Regions from separate parts of the Pseudarthrobacter sp. NPDC092419 genome, predicted to be linked through region 2. Evidence: riboswitches for the same ligand, from Rfam matches in the RefSeq annotation. Region 2 holds a riboswitch; the other holds the start of a gene.
The links. Region 2 has a riboswitch for cyclic di-AMP ahead of ACIQC0_RS05515 (hypothetical protein). Riboswitches for the same ligand answer to the same signal wherever they lie in the genome.
Positions count from the first base shown of each region.

Region 1: linked by a shared signal. The riboswitch ahead of ACIQC0_RS03145 (M23 family metallopeptidase) and the one ahead of ACIQC0_RS05515 (hypothetical protein) in region 2 are both predicted to bind cyclic di-AMP.

Region 1 is NZ_JBIVQF010000001.1:698,926-707,244, forward strand. Features, by position in the region: gene ACIQC0_RS03130 (HNH endonuclease) at 1-457, opposite strand, end outside; gene ACIQC0_RS03135 (NlpC/P60 family protein) at 670-1,428, opposite strand; gene ACIQC0_RS03140 (C40 family peptidase) at 1,581-2,237, opposite strand; cyclic di-AMP (ydaO/yuaA leader) riboswitch at 2,309-2,507, opposite strand; gene ACIQC0_RS03145 (M23 family metallopeptidase) at 2,622-3,443, opposite strand; cyclic di-AMP (ydaO/yuaA leader) riboswitch at 3,456-3,693, opposite strand; gene ACIQC0_RS03150 (metal-dependent transcriptional regulator) at 3,814-4,524, opposite strand; gene serC (phosphoserine transaminase) at 4,798-5,928, shown strand; gene ACIQC0_RS03160 (DUF3027 domain-containing protein) at 6,012-6,518, opposite strand; gene ACIQC0_RS03165 (cold-shock protein) at 6,525-6,908, opposite strand; gene ACIQC0_RS03170 (hypothetical protein) at 7,116-7,349, shown strand; gene ACIQC0_RS03175 (helicase-associated domain-containing protein) at 7,360-8,319, shown strand, end outside.
Region 2 is NZ_JBIVQF010000002.1:444,460-452,778, reverse strand. Features, by position in the region: gene ACIQC0_RS05530 (winged helix-turn-helix domain-containing protein) at 1-451, opposite strand, end outside; gene ACIQC0_RS05525 (response regulator transcription factor) at 1,066-1,806, shown strand; gene ACIQC0_RS05520 (ATP-binding protein) at 1,807-3,306, shown strand; cyclic di-AMP (ydaO/yuaA leader) riboswitch at 3,417-3,595, shown strand; gene ACIQC0_RS05515 (hypothetical protein) at 3,601-4,374, shown strand; gene upp (uracil phosphoribosyltransferase) at 4,398-5,033, opposite strand; gene ACIQC0_RS05505 (phosphatase PAP2 family protein) at 5,046-5,864, opposite strand; gene ACIQC0_RS05500 (nucleoside deaminase) at 5,947-6,447, shown strand; gene ACIQC0_RS05495 (glycosyltransferase family 4 protein) at 6,490-7,599, opposite strand; gene ACIQC0_RS05490 (6-pyruvoyl trahydropterin synthase family protein) at 7,613-8,008, opposite strand; gene ACIQC0_RS05485 (zinc-binding alcohol dehydrogenase) at 8,017-8,319, opposite strand, start outside.

The DNA.
Region 1 (8,319 bases), on a different contig from region 2:
CAGGCTTCTCGAGTTCCTTAATCTGCCAGATGGTCCCATGGGGGGGCTCGGGAACGAACCGCAGCTTCCACCCCATCTCCGCGGGGGTGTGGTCCCCCTTGGCGTTGTTGCAGCGCAGGCACGCAGCCACCAGGTTCTCCCAGGAATCGGCGCCGCCGCGTGACTTGGGCTGAACGTGGTCGATGGTGTGGGCCGCCTTGCCGCAGTACGCGCAACGGTGGCCGTCCCGGCGCAGCACTCCGCGCCGGCTGACGGCGGTGGACTGGTTATACCGGGGCCGGATGTAGCGGTTGAGGAGGATCACGGACGGGCGGCCCAGGATTTCCTGCGGCCCCACGACGGGGTCGTCCCCCTCGGCCACCACGCTTGCCTTGCCTGTGAGCACAAGCACCAGCGCCCGGCGGAAAGTGATAACCGCCAGCGGTTCATATCCAGCATTCAGAACGAGAGTGCGCATGCACGTACCTCTTCACGGCCGCACCCGTCAGGGGCACGAGGGCCGGCTGCCCTCGGCATGTCCGGGCTATGGATCGACACCACCAGAGTAAACAAAGATTTGCGTCATCAGCTAATCCGGCACGGAAATGCGGGCACGCAAAAGCCCTCCCCCGTGAGGAGGAGGGCTTCTGGTGAGCTGTCGGCTGCCGGTGTCGCCGGCCGAGGCCGATGCTAGTCGACGCGGATGAAGACGGGGCCGGAGCCAACGTTCGCGCTGAAGACCACGGTCTGGTTGCCGTTGTAGCCGCCGTGCACTGCCTGGCCGTTGCCGGCGTAAACAGCGATGTGGGCTACGCCCGCGCCGCCGTCGGCGTAGTAAATGAGGTCACCGGGCTGCGCTTCGGCTGCGCTGACCGTGCGGCCCAGGGAGAGGTAGCCGGCAGGCCAGTCATGGAAGTTGATGCCCACGGCGGCCAGGGAGTTGGTCACCAGCATGGTGCAGTCCTGGCTAACACCAAGCTGGGCGTATGCAGCGGAGAGGATGGCTGCACCCTTGCCGCTGGCGGAAGCCTTCGGGGCCGCCGGCGCGGAAGCCGTCACCGTGGCCGTCACCGGCGCTGCTGCCTCGGGCTCGGGAGCCGGCTCGGCTTCCTGCACCTCGACAACGGGCTCTTCCTCCACAACGGGAGCAGCTTCGGTGGTGATGGCCGGCTTTTCGAAGCTGATGGAGATGGTGGACGCCGCCGAAATGGGCGCATCCACAGCGGACTCGACTGTCAGGGCCGAAGCCGGGGCCGAATCGCGCTGGACGTTGGAGTCCGCAGCGTTGGCTGCGACGCCGCTGGTCAGGACAAGGCCGGAGGCGGCAGCGATGACTGCGGCCTGGCGGCCCATGCCGCCGGCATTGTCGCCCACGGTCTTGGCAATGACAGCAAGCGAGTTGGTCTTGGTGACCTCGGCGCGGTGCCGTGCGGTAGCACGAGTAGTCATGTTCTCTCTTTCGATTTCCTCAAGACCGCTATTAACAGCCCAGGGGCTTGGCGTGCCGGGATCTTGGGGGTACCCCGGCACCTCCCAAACGGGGATGTGCTGATTGGCGAAATACGTGTTTGAACCGGGCCTGCGGGCAGGCCCTCCTGAAACTACGGGTTGAGCGTGTAGTACACCGAGGAGCCGGTGGCGGCCACGGCGTGCAACAGGGTGCCCTGGCTGGGGTTCAGTGCGCTGACCATCATGCCGTTGCCAACGTAGATGCCCACGTGGGCACCACCGTTCTGCACCACCAGATCGCCCGGCTTGGGGGCGGCAGTGGGGGTCATGATGGACCATGCGTTGACGCGGGGGATGCTGATGCCGGCCTGGGCGTAGACCCACTGCGTGAAGCCCGAGCAGTCCCAGCCATTGGGAGAGGTGCCGCCCCAGACGTACGGGCGGCCAATGCCGGTGTAGGCGATACCGGCGATGCCGGAGGTGGAAGCGCCGGCAACTGCGCTTGATGCAGTCTCAGCGGCGGAGTCCGTGGTGGACTCCTCTTCCTCGGAGGTGGACTGCACCTGGACCGGCTCGATCTCCGGAGCAGCGGTGGTCTTGACCACCGGACGCTCGAAGGAAACCGTGGCGGTGGGGGCGGCCATGACGGCGGCGTTCTGCGCTCCGGACTCGGTGGAGGCCGAAATACCAGCGGTGGTGTCCGCTGCCGTGGCCGGCAGGCCCATGGTCAGAATGAGGCCCGAAGCTGCTGCTACGACTGCGGCCTGGCGGCCCATGGTCCCCGCATTGGCGCTAACGGCCTTGGACACGGAGCCCAATGGGTTGGTGCGCACCGTTTGCGCACGGTGGCGCGCAGAATTATGACGTGAAGACACGAAGGATAGCCTCTCCCAGTGCCTGCGAGGTGAGCTGTCGGATTCGGATGGGAGTCACCCGGCCGCGCGCTTCCTAGGAAGCTTTTACGGCTTAACCCCAAGGCCTTCCCACAAACAGAAGGCCAAAATTGGTTCCCCCGCCCCTGCCAGACGATGAAATGCGAACGGACCTTGAGCGGTGGCAGAGTTAGGCAATCCACTCAAGAGCGTCAACTTCGGAAAAGTTGACGCGTGTACGACGGTACAGGAATTAATAACCAATGTCACATTAAGGTCACGGGGCCTCAGCGTGTTGCGAGAGTAAACCCTCAGTTCCGGCTAAAGCCAGCCGGTGGGATCGACAACCTCGCCGTTGACCTGCACCTCGAAGTGGAGGTGGCAGCCGGTGGAGGCGCCGGTGGTTCCGCTGTAGGCGATGACATCGCCACGGCCCACAGTCTGCCCCTCTTGGGCGTTGAAGCCGGAGAGGTGGTTGTAGGTCGTCTCAAGTCCGTTTCCGTGGTCAATGACGACGCGGTTGCCGCCCCCGAAGTCGTGCCAGCCCACGAAGGTCACGGTACCGGTGGCGGCCGCCAGCACAGAGGTGCCGCACTGGGCCGCGAAGTCTTCGCCGCGGTGGAAGTCGCCGTAGCCTCCGGTGATGGGGCTCACGCGGTAACCGAACGGGGAGACCATGGTCAGGCTGGCCAAGGGTGCCCCCAGGCTGCCGACAGAGGCGGCGCGGGAGACGGCGCCGGCAGACTGGGCGCTCAGGAGCTGTTTCAGCTTGCCGTCCGGGTCCGCCTTGGTCACCACGGCGGAGCGGCTGAAGTCGATGCGGGCTCCCGCTTCGGCGGAGATTTCCGGCTGCTGCGCAGGCTGGGCGGCAACGGCGGGCACTACGTCCGGGGTACTGGTAGCCATCACGGGGCTGGTGGACGGGACAGTCACGGTGAGGACGAGGCCGGTGGCCGCCAGGGCGATTCCGGCTTTCTGCCCGATACCGCTCGCCGATGCGAACTCCGTGATCTGCCGGAAGGGGCCGCGCCGGCGGCGGGCTTCACGGTGGGGATCGCGGGGGCGCTCCGCGGAGATGACTTCCACAACCCGGGGGGTCGGTGAGGGGCCCGCAGCGCGGCGCCGGCCCCTGGAGGTCTGCATGCTCAAAAGAAGGTTTCCTCTCTGGAAAGCCTGCGAAGTTAGCTGTCGGATTCGGGTCAGAGAGTTCAAAGACCCGGTCCGCCGTAAGCAAACTTCTGCACAGAGCTATCCCGGGAGGATTTGCTGGAGAGGCTTGCTGCTGACGGACTTCACCCCAAGGCAGCCCCCGCTGCCGGTTGTGGTTCCCCCGCCTCTGCCAGTAAATGACTCGTGCACCTGATCCGCTGGCAGAGCTCGGCTCCGGATCAGGTAACGCTTGTGTATCAACGCTCGGGTTTTAACTATAGGGGCTTAAGCCCGTCAGTAACAATTCCGTTATAACCGTGTGGGCCGGGCCACGGCGGGGTACTAAGCGACTCGCGCAGTGCCACTAAACCACGGTGACGAAGACGTGCGCGGCCACCTCGGGCGGCAGTTCGAGTGCGCCCTCAATCCCCGGTACCCGTACCGAGATGTAGTCCCCTACCCGTTCCAGCGATACCTTGGCGCCGGGCCGGATTCCGCCCTCATCGAGCTGAAGGAGGAGTTCGGGCTCCACCTGGATGGGTTCGGCAAGCCGGCTGACGACCACGGCGGAAGCGGGCTGGTAGCCCTTCATCGCTTCGAGCAGGCTCACGGCGCCGTCAGGGGCTACCGGGCCGCTGCCGGCGGCCGCCGGCTGGTCGCCGAGGGCGTCGAGGCCCGGAATAGGGTTGCCGTACGGGGACTCCGTGGGGTGGTTGAGCAGTTCGTAGATCCGCCGCTCCACCCGCTCGCTCATGACGTGCTCCCAACGGCACGCTTCGTCGTGGACGTACGCCCAGTCCAGGCCGATGACGTCTGCCAGGAGCCGTTCGGCCAGCCGGTGCTTGCGCATGACTTCGGTGGCCCGCTTGCGGCCGGTCTCGGTGAGTTCAAGGTGCCGGTCACCGGAGACCACCACAAGTCCGTCGCGTTCCATCCTGCCGATGGTCTGCGATACCGTGGGGCCCGAGTGGCGCAGGCGCTCCGCGATCCGGGCACGGAGGGCGACGATGTTCTCTTCCTCAAGCTCCAGGATGGTGCGAAGGTACATCTCCGTAGTGTCGATCAGATCCGTCATCAAGCTCAGCTCCTCGAGCGCAGTACCTTGCGTTGTCCCACCGTAACGCCTTCAGCCGGGCGTGGTCCGGTGAAAAGCTTAGCCTATTTTGAATTTGTCCGAATAGTCGCCCGGGGGCTGCCGGCTGCCTGTCTCACTTGCTGGACTATGACGCACGCGGTTCCTGCCGGAACTCCCGTTCAGGCAGAATAAGGAGGGCCTGAGCCACCGCAGCCGGCCGCAGGCCAATCATCCGCCCGGACCATGCGCGTCCATGCCGAAACTGGAGCACCTGTGAGCGACAACAGCATCACTATTCCCGCCGACCTCCTGCCCGCGGACGGACGGTTCGGCGCCGGTCCTTCCAAGGTCCGCCAGGAACAGATCGATGCATTGTCCGCGGCTTCGAAGTCCATCCTTGGCACCTCGCACCGGCAGGCCCCGGTGAAGAACCTCGTAGGCTCCGTCCGGGAAGGCCTCAGCAGCTTCTTCCGCGCACCGGAGGGCTATGAAGTGGTTCTCGGCGTCGGCGGTTCCACCGCGTTCTGGGACGTCGCCACGTTCGGCCTGGTGGAACAGAAGGCCCAGCACCTCTCCTTCGGCGAGTTCGGCTCCAAATTCGCGGCCGCCACCAACAAGGCTCCGTTCCTGGACGCCTCATCCATCATCAAGTCCGAGCCCGGCACCCGCCCGGCGCCGCAGGCCGAAGCGGGCGTGGACGCGTACGCCTGGCCGCAGAACGAGACCTCCACCGGCGTCTACGCACCGGTTAAGCGCGTCGCAGGCGCCGACGAAGGCGCCCTGGTCCTGGTGGACGCCACCTCCGCCGCCGGAGGCCTGGACGTGGACGTGACCGAAAGCGACGTCTACTACTTCGCCCCGCAGAAGAACTTCGCCTCCGACGGCGGCCTCTGGCTGGGTCTCTTCTCCCCCGCCGCCATCGAGCGCGCGGCCCGCGTGAAGGCAAGCGGCCGCTGGATCCCCGACTTCCTGGATCTGCAGACGGCCATCGACAACTCGCGCCTGAACCAGACCTACAACACCCCGTCGCTGTCCACGCTGGTGACGCTGGACTCGCAGGTGCAGTGGCTCAACGCCAACGGCGGCCTTGACTTCGCCGCCTCGCGCACCGCGGATTCAGCGGGACGGATCTACAGGTGGGCCGAGGCTTCGGACTTCGCCACGCCGTTCGTCGTCAACCCGGACGAGCGTTCCAACGTCATCGCCACCATCGACTTCGACGATTCGGTGGATGCCGCCCAGGTGGCGAAGATCCTGCGCGCCAACGGCGTCGTGGACACCGAGCCATACCGCAAGCTGGGCCGCAACCAGCTGCGCCTCGCCACGTTCGTGGCCATCGAGCCCGCGGACGTCACCGCGCTGCTGGCCAGCATCGACTATGTAGTGGAGCGCCTGCGCAAGTAGCAGCGCAAGCGTTTAAGTACGACGGCGGCGCCCGGGTTCATCCCGGGCGCCGCCTTTGTCGTGATGCCGGAAGGTCGTAGCCGCTACGGTGCAGCAGCCCCGCCCTCCGGTGCGTCGTCGTCGTCCGCGTCAGCTCCGGCGGCCGGCGCGGAAGGTTCCTCCGCCGCCTCCTGCGGCTGTGATTCCTGTGGCTCCTGCTCCTGCGCGTCCTCGGGGCGGACACGTTCAGCCCACGGCACCCACTCTGGGGCGAGGATGGAGTCCTCGGACGGCAGCAGGCCCAACTCGTTCACAGTCACCGCCTTGGAACGCGAATTCCGGGTGAGCACGGCGTACCACTGCCAGCCGGCGTATCCGGGGAGCTTCGACTCGAACAGGTGGGTGACCAGCCGGTCGCCCTCGCTCTTGGCGGCGAGGTGCTCGCCGATAGTCCGGGCGTCCGTAATGCCCTCGATGGCCGTCCTGGCAGTGTCCACGGCAGCGGCCAGGAAGGCGTCCGGCTTGCCGGTACGCCACACCGGGACGCCGGCGCGGCGCTTGGCAGCGGCCTTCGCCGGCGCCGCCTGGGGCTGTTCAGCTTCCGGGTTCATCTGGGCCTAGACGTCCAGCTCGTCGGCAACCTTACGCAGGGCGGCAGCGATGGCCTTGCCCTTGTTGCCTTCCGGGTACTTGCCCTTCGAGAGGGTGCCGGACAGGTTGTCCAGCACGGACACCAGGTCCTGGACCAGGGGTGCAAGGTCCCGTGCGCTGGGCCGCTTGGCCTTGGCGATGGACGGCGTCTTGTCCAGCACGCGCAGGCCGAGCGCCTGGGCGCCCTTCCGGCCGTCCGCGACGCCGAACTCCACGCGGGTGCCGGCCTTCAGCTCAGTAACGCCCTCAGGGAGCGACGATTTGGGCAGGAAGACTTCCTGGCCGTCTTCGCCGGCGAGGAAGCCGAAGCCCTTTTCCTTGTCATACCACTTGACCTTGCCGGTAGGCACGTAATCAACCTTCTTCGTTCTGCGTTCTCGGGACACGGCCGGCCGTCACCGCATCCGCAGCGTTGTGCGGGTTTAAGGTATGGCGGCTGCGGACCGTGTTGGTCTGTATCCTCCAAGGTTATCCTGCCCGGTGCCCTAATCCCGCTTTCCTCCGGCGCGGGCGAGGGCGTTCACGGCCGCCCCTTCCTCCGCTGTAGCGTTACCTGCATGACACCCTCGCGCTACCGGCGTCCGTTGATGATCCTGGCCGGCGTTATCGCCGTGCTGTCCCTTGCCGCCGTGGCCGCCGTCATGGCTTTTGCTTTCGCCGGCTCCGCTTCCCCTGCGTGGATCACGTATACGGCGTTGTATGGGCTGCCGGCCGCGTTCCTGGTGATGCTGTTCCTGGTTCTGGACAGCGTGGCCGCCCGCCGCCGGGCGGGAAAGCCCGGCCAGCGGTAACGTTGGACTGATGTCCCTTATTCGCGCGCTCAGCAAGGACCTTGCGGGCCGCAGCGACGACGCGCTGCGGGCCCTGTTCACCGCGCGGCCGGACCTCATCTCCCCACCCGTCCCCGACTTCGCCGCCCTCGCCGCCCGCGCGAGTGCGCGTGTCAGCGTGCAGCGCGCCCTCGAGCGGCTCAGCCGGCCTCAGATGCAGGTGCTGGAAACGCTGCATCTGTGCACCAACACCGATACCGGGCACAGCGCGTGCGCCGCAGGGCTCCGTAAACTGATCGCCGGGTCCACGGTGGCCGTGGTGGAGCAGATCCTGGGCTCGCTGCAGGACCTGGCGCTGGTGCACCGGGCAGAGCCGCCGCACGGCGTTCCAGTCCCGTCGGCGCGGCAGCGGTTCTACCTTCCGGTGGGCAGCCTGAAGGACGTGGTGGGCATCTACCCTGCAGGCCTGGGCCGGAGCTACACGGAACTGGTCCGGCTCCAGCCGGCCTTTGCGCAGCGTGCCGTCCAGCTGGTCTCGGAGCTGCACCGCAGTGGCGTTGCCATCCAGGAAGCCACCACACCCATGGACGCGGCGCTCGCGTTGCAGCACTGGACGTCATCGCCGGCGGCGCTCCAGGACATCCTCGCCAGCGCGCCGGAACGCACGACGGCGTTGCTCGCCAAATTCCGGAACTGGGCCATGGGTGCGGTCCCCCAGGCGCAACGGAAAGCGTCCGTGCTCACCGAGCCCGCCGACGTCGGGCCCGTGGACTGGCTGCTGGCGCGCGGACTGTTGGTGCCGCTGGACGCGGCGCACGTGGAACTGCCGCACAGCGTCGGGGTGTCGCTGCGGGGCGGGGCCATCATTGACGACTTCACCCTCGCACCTCCGGTTCCCCGCCTTGGGACGACCACCGCGGCGCTGCGCCGGAACGCGGCCCTGGGCGCCATAGCAGAGACCCTGCGGCTGGCAAGTGAGCTGCTCCAGGCA
Region 2 (8,319 bases):
GGGCGGAACCGGGGGTGCCGGCGGGGGCTACGGCAACTGCTGCGTAGCTTTCGGCACCGGTCACGAGTGACTGGGCGTAGGCGCGGATTTCCTGGGCGAGCTTGGCGATGGAGGTGCCGGCTGCTGCAGCGGTTTCTTCATCGATGCCCATGTAGAGAACGAAGCCGCGGGCCACGTTGTCGTTGGCAACGGGGCGGACCGCGTTGGGCCCGGCCACCACGGGAGTGGGGGCCGTCATGGGCGCGGATTCTGCCGGCGGGACCGCGCGGAGCTGGCCGTACGAGTTGGGGTTGTAACCCTGGGGAACGTAGCCCGGGGCCGGGAAGCTGCTTCCGGAGCCGACGGGAGCGGCCGCCGGACGCTGCCCGAAACCGGGACGGAATCCGGTGGATTGGGCAGCCTTGGCGGCGTTACGGACGGAGATGTGGACGTATCCGGATGCAACTGACATGAATGCTTACCTCAATGTGAATGGCCGTCATCGCGGCTCGAATGCTGGGTCCCCGCAATGCTGGGGAGGGGCGCCCGACGCTGGGCTAGTTGGGCGAATGCCTAAGAACTTCGGAGGGTGGGAAGGTCAGGCGTGCATTCGGCAACAGCGCATCTCAGCGGCAGCAGGTGTGCTGGGCCAAATATCTGCGACTGCAGGTGCTGTTGAGTTCTTGTTCACATTGGAAGTGTGACGCGTAACAATGCCAACTTGCAAGTAACAATGGACGAAACCGTCCGCATTATGAGACGAAATGGGCTAGTGTGCCGCAGATCACGATTCCGGTACTCGGCAGTAGCCGCGCTCAAAATGCCATGACCCGACGGTAACCGACACCCACGCAGTGCTTTATTTGAAAAATTGACCATCCGGGCCGCTTTAATTCATCATCCAGCGCGGGCATGAAATTGCCCCGTCTATGAGGGTTCGCTGTCCAGCCGGACCCGAATTTGGACTCCCATCGGACACCATGCGGACGGCCCCCGGCGTTCCGAATGCACCATTACGCTGAGATTCACAGCCGGCTCACAGGAAGCGTCAAGCCCGGCAATAACGAGCGGTCGGAGAGTTGTTGCATGGCCACCCTGCACTCCATGACCAACAACCTGCCGCAGCTCTCCCATCCGGACGGCTCCCCCATCCGAGCCCTGGTGGTTGATGACGAACCCAGCCTCGCCGAGCTGATGAGCATGGGCCTGCGCATGGCTGGCTGGTCGGTGGCCGTTGCCGCCGACGGCCCCCAGGCCGTGAAGCTCGCCAAGGACTTCCGTCCCGACGTCCTGGTGCTGGATGTGATGCTCCCGGGGTTCGACGGTGTTGAGCTCCTGGGCAGGGTCCGGGCCTTCGCTCCTGAAGTGCCGGCGCTGTTCCTTACTGCCAAGGACGCAGTCCAGGACCGCATCGTGGGGCTTGCGGCCGGCGGTGATGACTACGTCACCAAGCCGTTCAGCATGGAAGAGGTACTGCTGCGCCTGCACCGCCTGGTGCAGCGCTCCGGCGTGGCCGCCATGGACACCGCCGAGCTCGTGGTCGGAGACCTCGTCCTGAATATCGACACCCGCCAAGTAACCCGCGCCGGCGACGAGGTCCAGCTCACCGCAACCCAATTTGAGCTGCTCCGTTACCTCATGGAGAACCCTAAACGCGTGATCAGCAAGGCCCAGATCCTGGACCGGGTGTGGAACTACGACTTCGGCGGCCAAGCCAACATCGTGGAACTGTACATCTCCTACCTGCGCAAGAGGATCGATGCCGCCCACCCGCCCATGATCCACACCGTCCGGGGTGCCGGGTACGTCATCAGGCCGGCGGACTAGATGGCATCCTCGCCGCGCACCCCCGACCCACGGAGTTGGCGGAAGCCCGCCAACTGGCACCTCCGCACGCGGCTGACCGCCTTGGCCATGGGCCTGCTCATCGCGATTTGCGGGGCAGTGGGCGTGGTCAGCTACGCCTCGATGGATACCTTCCTGACCCACCAGCTTGACGGCCAGCTGACCCAGGCGGCGGATCGGGCCAACGATCCGGGCCGGCCGCACATGGACGGCGCCATCGGGCGGGACCCGCTGGATGCCCGGGGACAGAGCGTGGGCACGTTGAACGCGCGCATCGTGGACGGCCAGGTCCACAGCGCTGGCTTCCTGGCACCGGACACCACACGATCACCCCTCTCGGCGGCGGACAAGGAGGCACTCCTGGCGCTGACGGCGGGCTCCGCACCGGTGGACCGGAAGCTGTCCAGCGGCAACTATCGTCTGGTCGCGGCCCAGACCTCCTTCGGCGACGTTCTGGTGACCGGCCTGCCGCTCAATGCCAAGGAAAGCACACTGGCCTCCCTGGTGTGGACCTTCCTCCTGGTATCGCTCGGGGGGCTGGTGCTGGTCGGCTTCGCCGGCACCGTTCTGATTCGCCGCACCATGAAGCCGCTGGAGCAGCTCTCCGCGGTGGCCACCAAGGTTTCGCGCCTTCCGCTGGACGCCGGCGAGGTCGCCCTGGCGGTGCGGGTGCCGCCGTCGAACGCCGATCCCGGAACTGAAGTGGGCAGCGTAGGCCACGCGCTGAACCTCATGCTGGACAACGTGGCCAACGCGCTACAGGCGCGGCAGCGGAGCGAAACGAAAGTACGGCAGTTCGTGGCGGACGCCTCGCACGAACTGCGCACTCCCCTCACCGCGGTCCGCGGGTACACCGAGCTGCTCCGCCTGACCGAGCATTTCACCCCGGACGGAGAACGGTCGCTGGCCCGCGTGCAAAGCCAGTCCGAGCGCATGACCGCCCTCGTGGAGGACCTGCTGCTGCTTGCCCGGCTGGATGAGGGGCAGCCGCTGAAGCTGGCGGACGTGGACCTGACCCAGCTGGTGGTCGAGGGCGTCAGCGACGAAAAGGTGATGGCGCCGGGGCACAACTGGCGGCTGGAACTGCCCGGGGAGCCGGTGGTGGTAAACGGCGACGCCGCGCAGCTCCGACAGGTCCTGATGAACCTGCTCTCCAATGCACGCAAGCACACACCGGCCGGCACCACAGTGGTGGCGGGCGCCCGGCTGGCATCCGCGGATACGGCGGAGATCACGGTAACGGACGACGGCGGCGGCATTCCACCGGAGTTCGTGGACCAGGCCTTCGCCAGGTTCGCCCGCGCAGACGCGGCGCGCAAGGGCGCCAGCGACCAGCCCGGTGCGGCCGGAACCGAGGGGACCAGCGGTCTTGGCCTGTCGATAGTGCAGTCCATTGTGGAAGCTCATGGCGGGACCGTCAGCGTTGAGTCACGGGCCGGCTGGACGAGGTTCGCGGTAAAGCTGCCCACTACGCCCCGGTGAGGTGGTTAGACAATGGCGACGCGCCGCCGTCGTGATCTCTGTTACCGAAATGTGACTTTGCCGTAGATCTCCTGTACCGTCGAGTGAGTGCGCTTCCGTTCGTGGCGCATGTCCGGATGACGCCGAGCTCTGCCGCTTCCCGGACTCCGATAGACCGATGGCAGAGGCGGGGGACCCACCGTCCCGGGCGATTTCAGGCCCTTGGGGTTAAGCCAGCACGTGAATGTTCCGTGCGGCCGGATGCCCTCATCCGAACCCGACAGCTAACTCCGCAGGTGTGAGAGGCGATCCATCATGTCTGAATTCCAGGTAGAACCGCGCCCAAAATCCGGCGCATCCAGCCGCGCGGACGCGCGCGCCGCCAAGCGCTCCCGGCGCGGCACCTTCCCTGCACTGGGTAAGAGGGCTGCCGTGCTGGCCGCGTCCTGCGCACTGCTGGTGGGCGTTGGTGCAGCAGGCCAGGCCACCGAATCGATGACGCGCACTTCGTCCACCGAGGCCACCGCCACGCAGCTCTCCCCCAATGAGCAGCAAGCGCAGCTGGGGCTCGAGAAGAGCGAACTGCAGGCCGCCGCGGCGGAAACGGCTGCTGAACAGGCTGCCGCTGCCAAGACTGCAGCAGAGAAAGCCGCCGCCGCGAAGACTGCTGCAGAGAAAGCCGCCGCCGCCAAGGCCGCTGCTGCGAAGGCTGCCGCTGAGAAAGCCGCGGCCGAGAAGGCCGCTGCGGCAAAGGCCAAGGCTGCGAAGCCGGCTGCGGTGAATGACCCCGCAGGCGCGCAGGCTTACGCCGCAAGCCAGCTGGCGAGCTACGGCTGGGCGCCGGACCAGATGCAGTGCCTGAAGACGCTGTGGACCAAGGAATCCGATTGGAAGACCACGGCGACCAACCCCAGCAGCGGCGCGTACGGAATCGTCCAGTCGCTGCCTGCCGAGAAGATGGCAAGCGCCGGAGCCGACTACGTCACCAACTACCGCACTCAGATCAACTGGGGCCTGGACTACATCCAGGAGCGCTACCAGTCACCGTGCGGGGCGCTGAACTTCCACTACGCCAACAACTGGTACTAAACCCGGCCAGCTACTGAACCAAGCTAACCTGCGATGCCGTACAGGCGGTCGCCGGCGTCGCCCAAGCCGGGAACGATGTAAGACTTCTCGTTGAGCTTCTCGTCGATGGAGGCCAGCACGATAGTCACGTTGGCGCCGGAAAGCTCCTCCTCCAGCTTCGCCAGGCCCTCCGGGGCGGCCAGCAGGCAGATGCAGGTGACGTCCGAGGCGCCTCGCTTGAACAGGAACTTGATCGCCTCGCGGAGGGTTCCGCCGGTGGCCAGCATCGGGTCCAGCACGAAGATCTGGCGGTCCGTCAGGTCCTCCGGCAGGCGTTCCGCGTAGGTAATGATGTCCAGGGTTTCCTCGTCACGGGCCATGCCCAGGAAGCCCACCTCTGCCGTGGGGACCAGTTTGGTCATACCCTCGAGCATGCCGAGGCCGGCGCGAAGGATCGGAACCACCAGGGGCGTGGGCTTGGTGAATGCGGTGCCCACGGTGGTGCTGACGGGGGTCTCGATGGTGACCTCTTCGGTGCGGACCTCGCGGGTGGCCTCGTATGCCAGCAGCGTGACCAGCTCTTCCGTCAACTGCCGGAAGACCGGCGAGGGGGTGTTCTTGTCCCTCAGGACGGTGAGCTTGTGGGCGACCAAAGGGTGGTCAACAACGAGAGTGCGCATGGGTCAAAACTATCACCCGGCGTGATGGTCTCCCGGGCTGCGGCCGGCAGCAGGCTCGCTGTGGTCCCCGTGGCGGTCCCGGCCGTGGTCGTGGATTTTCTCTGCCACGACGTCCCGCACCACGGGGTGGTCGAACGTGGGAGCGGGACCGACGTGTTCCTTGCGCCGGGTCAGGTGAAACAGCCTGTGGGCCAGGATCACCAGGCCCACCCACGCACCACCGAGCAGCCACCCGGCGGTGACGTCAGTGAGCCAGTGATGGCCCAGGAACACCCTGCTCAGACCCATGGCGATGATGAAAATCACGCCCGCGGTGATGGCCGTGACGCGCACCCAGAGTTGATGGAACTGCAGGCACAGGACGTAGAGCAGCACGCCAATGACCACCGTGGTGTTAAGCGTGTGGCCGCTTGGGAATGACGGCGAGTGCTCAAACGGCGGGACGGCTTCCGAGTGGTCCGGCCGGGTCCGCCCAACCAGCCGCTTGCCGACGGTGGTGGCGTAGATGGAGACGGCGGCAGCACCGCCCACCAGGATGATTGGCCGCCACGTCCTGCTGAGGAAGGTCAGCCAGGCGGTGAGAATGCTGGCCAGGATGGGCATCCCGACGCCACCGCCGATATTGGTGAAGCCGGTGACGACGGCGTCCAGCTCCGGGTTCCGGAGGGTCTGTGAGTACTCCAGCGCCGGAATGTCGAGGTTGGTGAGACCTTCGTCGTCCACCACGTTCGAATAGACCTCTGCTCCCAGGAGCGCGAGTGCCACCACCAGGCTGCCGCCGATGAGCATTGTCAGCCAGAGGGCGGCATAAGGTTTTATCCATTTGTCCATGCGGTCTTTGACAGTGCTCACTGTGCCTCCCGGCGGATGGTCGTCACGGGCTCTGGGTATCCTTCGAAACTATCATTGAGCCATGGTCTCCGCAGGAAAATCACACCACGAATGGATGGGCCTCGCCCTGGCGGAGGCCCGCCGCGCCCTTGCCACGGCCGACGTGCCGATCGGCGCCGTGGTCATAGGTCCCGACGGCGGCGTGCTCGGTTCCGGCCGCAACCAGCGGGAAGAACTGGGCGACCCCACCGCACATGCAGAGGTGGTGGCGATCCGCGAGGCCGCGGCCCGCCTCCGGGAACGGGCAAGGCTGAGCGGCGGTGCCGACGACGGCTGGCGGCTGGCTGATTGCACGCTCGTGGTCACCCTGGAGCCTTGTGCCATGTGTGCGGGCGCCATCGTGTTGTCGCGGATCCCCCGGGTGGTGTTCGGCGCGTGGGACGAGAAGGCCGGGGCGGCAGGTTCGGTGTTCGACGTTCTCCGCGAGCGCCGTCTCAATCATTGGGTGGAGGTCTACCCGGGCGTCCGCGAGGCCGAATGCGCCGCGATTCTGCGGGAGTTCTTTGCGGCCCACCGGGTGTAGGGTCCCGGACCGGGCTGGTTTTCCGCCCCCGGAACTTGGGTTTCAGCCCCTCACCGCTTCGAGGACCGTGCGCGCCGTGTGCTGCCAGTCCGGCAAGCGCGTGCGGGCGTCGAGCGCTGCCCCGCGCCACTCAGCCCGCCGCTTCGGGTCTTCCAGCCAGCGGCGTACGACGGCGGCCAGCTCGCCCGGACTTTCCGGCCCGCCCGGGGTGAGGGGAACCGCGGCGCCCGGAAGGACCGGATGTTCGGAGCCGCCGGGCCGTGGAATTCTGTGGCCAAGTGCTTCCACGGCACCGGTTCCGGCCCGCACCACCACCGGAATGCCTCGGGCCAAAGACTCCGTGACCGACATGCCAAAGGCTTCTTCCCGTGACACCAGAAGGCTCAGGCTGGCGCGTGACCACTCCTCCGCCAATGGTGCGCCGGTCAGTTCTCCCGTAAGCCTTATTCGGTCAGTCAGTCCCAGTCGTTCCGCTGCGTCCCTGACCTGCCCGGCATAGCCAGCATCCGCCTGATCCGAGCCTACTAACGCTGCCGTCCAGTCCAGGTCCTGCAGCTTGGCCAGCGCCTGCACCATCAGCAACTGGTCCTTGTTCGGCAGGAGTGCCGCAACCATGACGAGGTGGGGAGGATCCGACCCAGGGGCCAGCGGCGCCGGCTCCGTTCCGGGCAGGGCTACGTGGATGCTGTGGATACCGTGCCTTTCCTGAAGGGTCCGGGCCGCTGTAGTGCTGGTGCAGATCACCCCGGCTGCCGCTTTCAATGCCCGCGCTTCGCTGTCCAGGGATGGGCTGCCGGGCGTCTCCGGCCCCACGGGACCGGCGTCGGGAACCGGCATGTGGACCAATATCCAAGGCGGCTGGCCCGTCTTGGCAGCGGACTCCACTTCGTCCGGTGCGCCCACCGCAACCAGCCCGTCCACGATGACCACGGCTTCGCCGGGACCGTACTCGGGGCTCCGGGCGGCCAAGAGACTGCCGAACCGGCGTCGTTCGAGGGCGGACGCGGCCGGCCACGACCCTTCGACGGGAACTATCTCGACCTCGCTGCCGAGCGTGCGGAACCCCTCCGTCAGCCGGGCGTTATAGACGTTCCCGCCGGAATGGTGCCGGATGTTGCCCGGGACCAGCAGCCGGATAGGCGGCGCGTTCATAGTTGTCGACGGGTCAGCTGGCGAGGTCCAGCGAAAAGGTGGCCCAGGCATCCGGATTTTCGCGGAGGGTGACGTCGATCCCGGCGAGCTGGGCGCCGTCGTCGGACTTTCCGACCTCCCGCGCGACGCGCTGGGCGACATACTCGGCGAGGGCCTCGGTGGTGCTGAGCTTGCCCGCGAAGTCCGGGTGTTCATCCAGGTTGCGGTAGTTCAGGTCCGCGAGGACCTCCTCGATTATGGTTCCGGCGGCGCCGATGTCCAGGACGATCGCATCCGAATTCAACGCACGACGGCGGAAGGTCACCTCCGCTACGAAGGTCGCCCCATGCAGCCCCTGGGCAGGGCCAAAAACCTCGCGGGGCAGGCTGTGGGCGATCATGAAGTGGCGTCGGACGGTCAGGCTGAACATTCGTTACCTCAGGTTCTGTTGCTGGAGTCGGTGGAAAGTTGCGTCGCGGCCGGGTATTCGATCACGTGGCAGAGGGCGTCGCGGCTGCCGCACGCGAGTTCCTTGACGACGGCGGGGAGGTCCTCGAAGGGTGAGGACCCGGTCAGGAACGCGTCAAAAACTGGGTCGGCAAGGAGCGAAACGGCCAGGTTCAGTCGGTCCGCGTTGGTGCGGCGGTGGCGGCGTGCGCGGGCGACCACGCCCACCTGGCTGGCCCGGATGGACAGGCGCCGGGCGTGGAAGTCCTCCCCCAGCGGTACCGTGACTTCGCG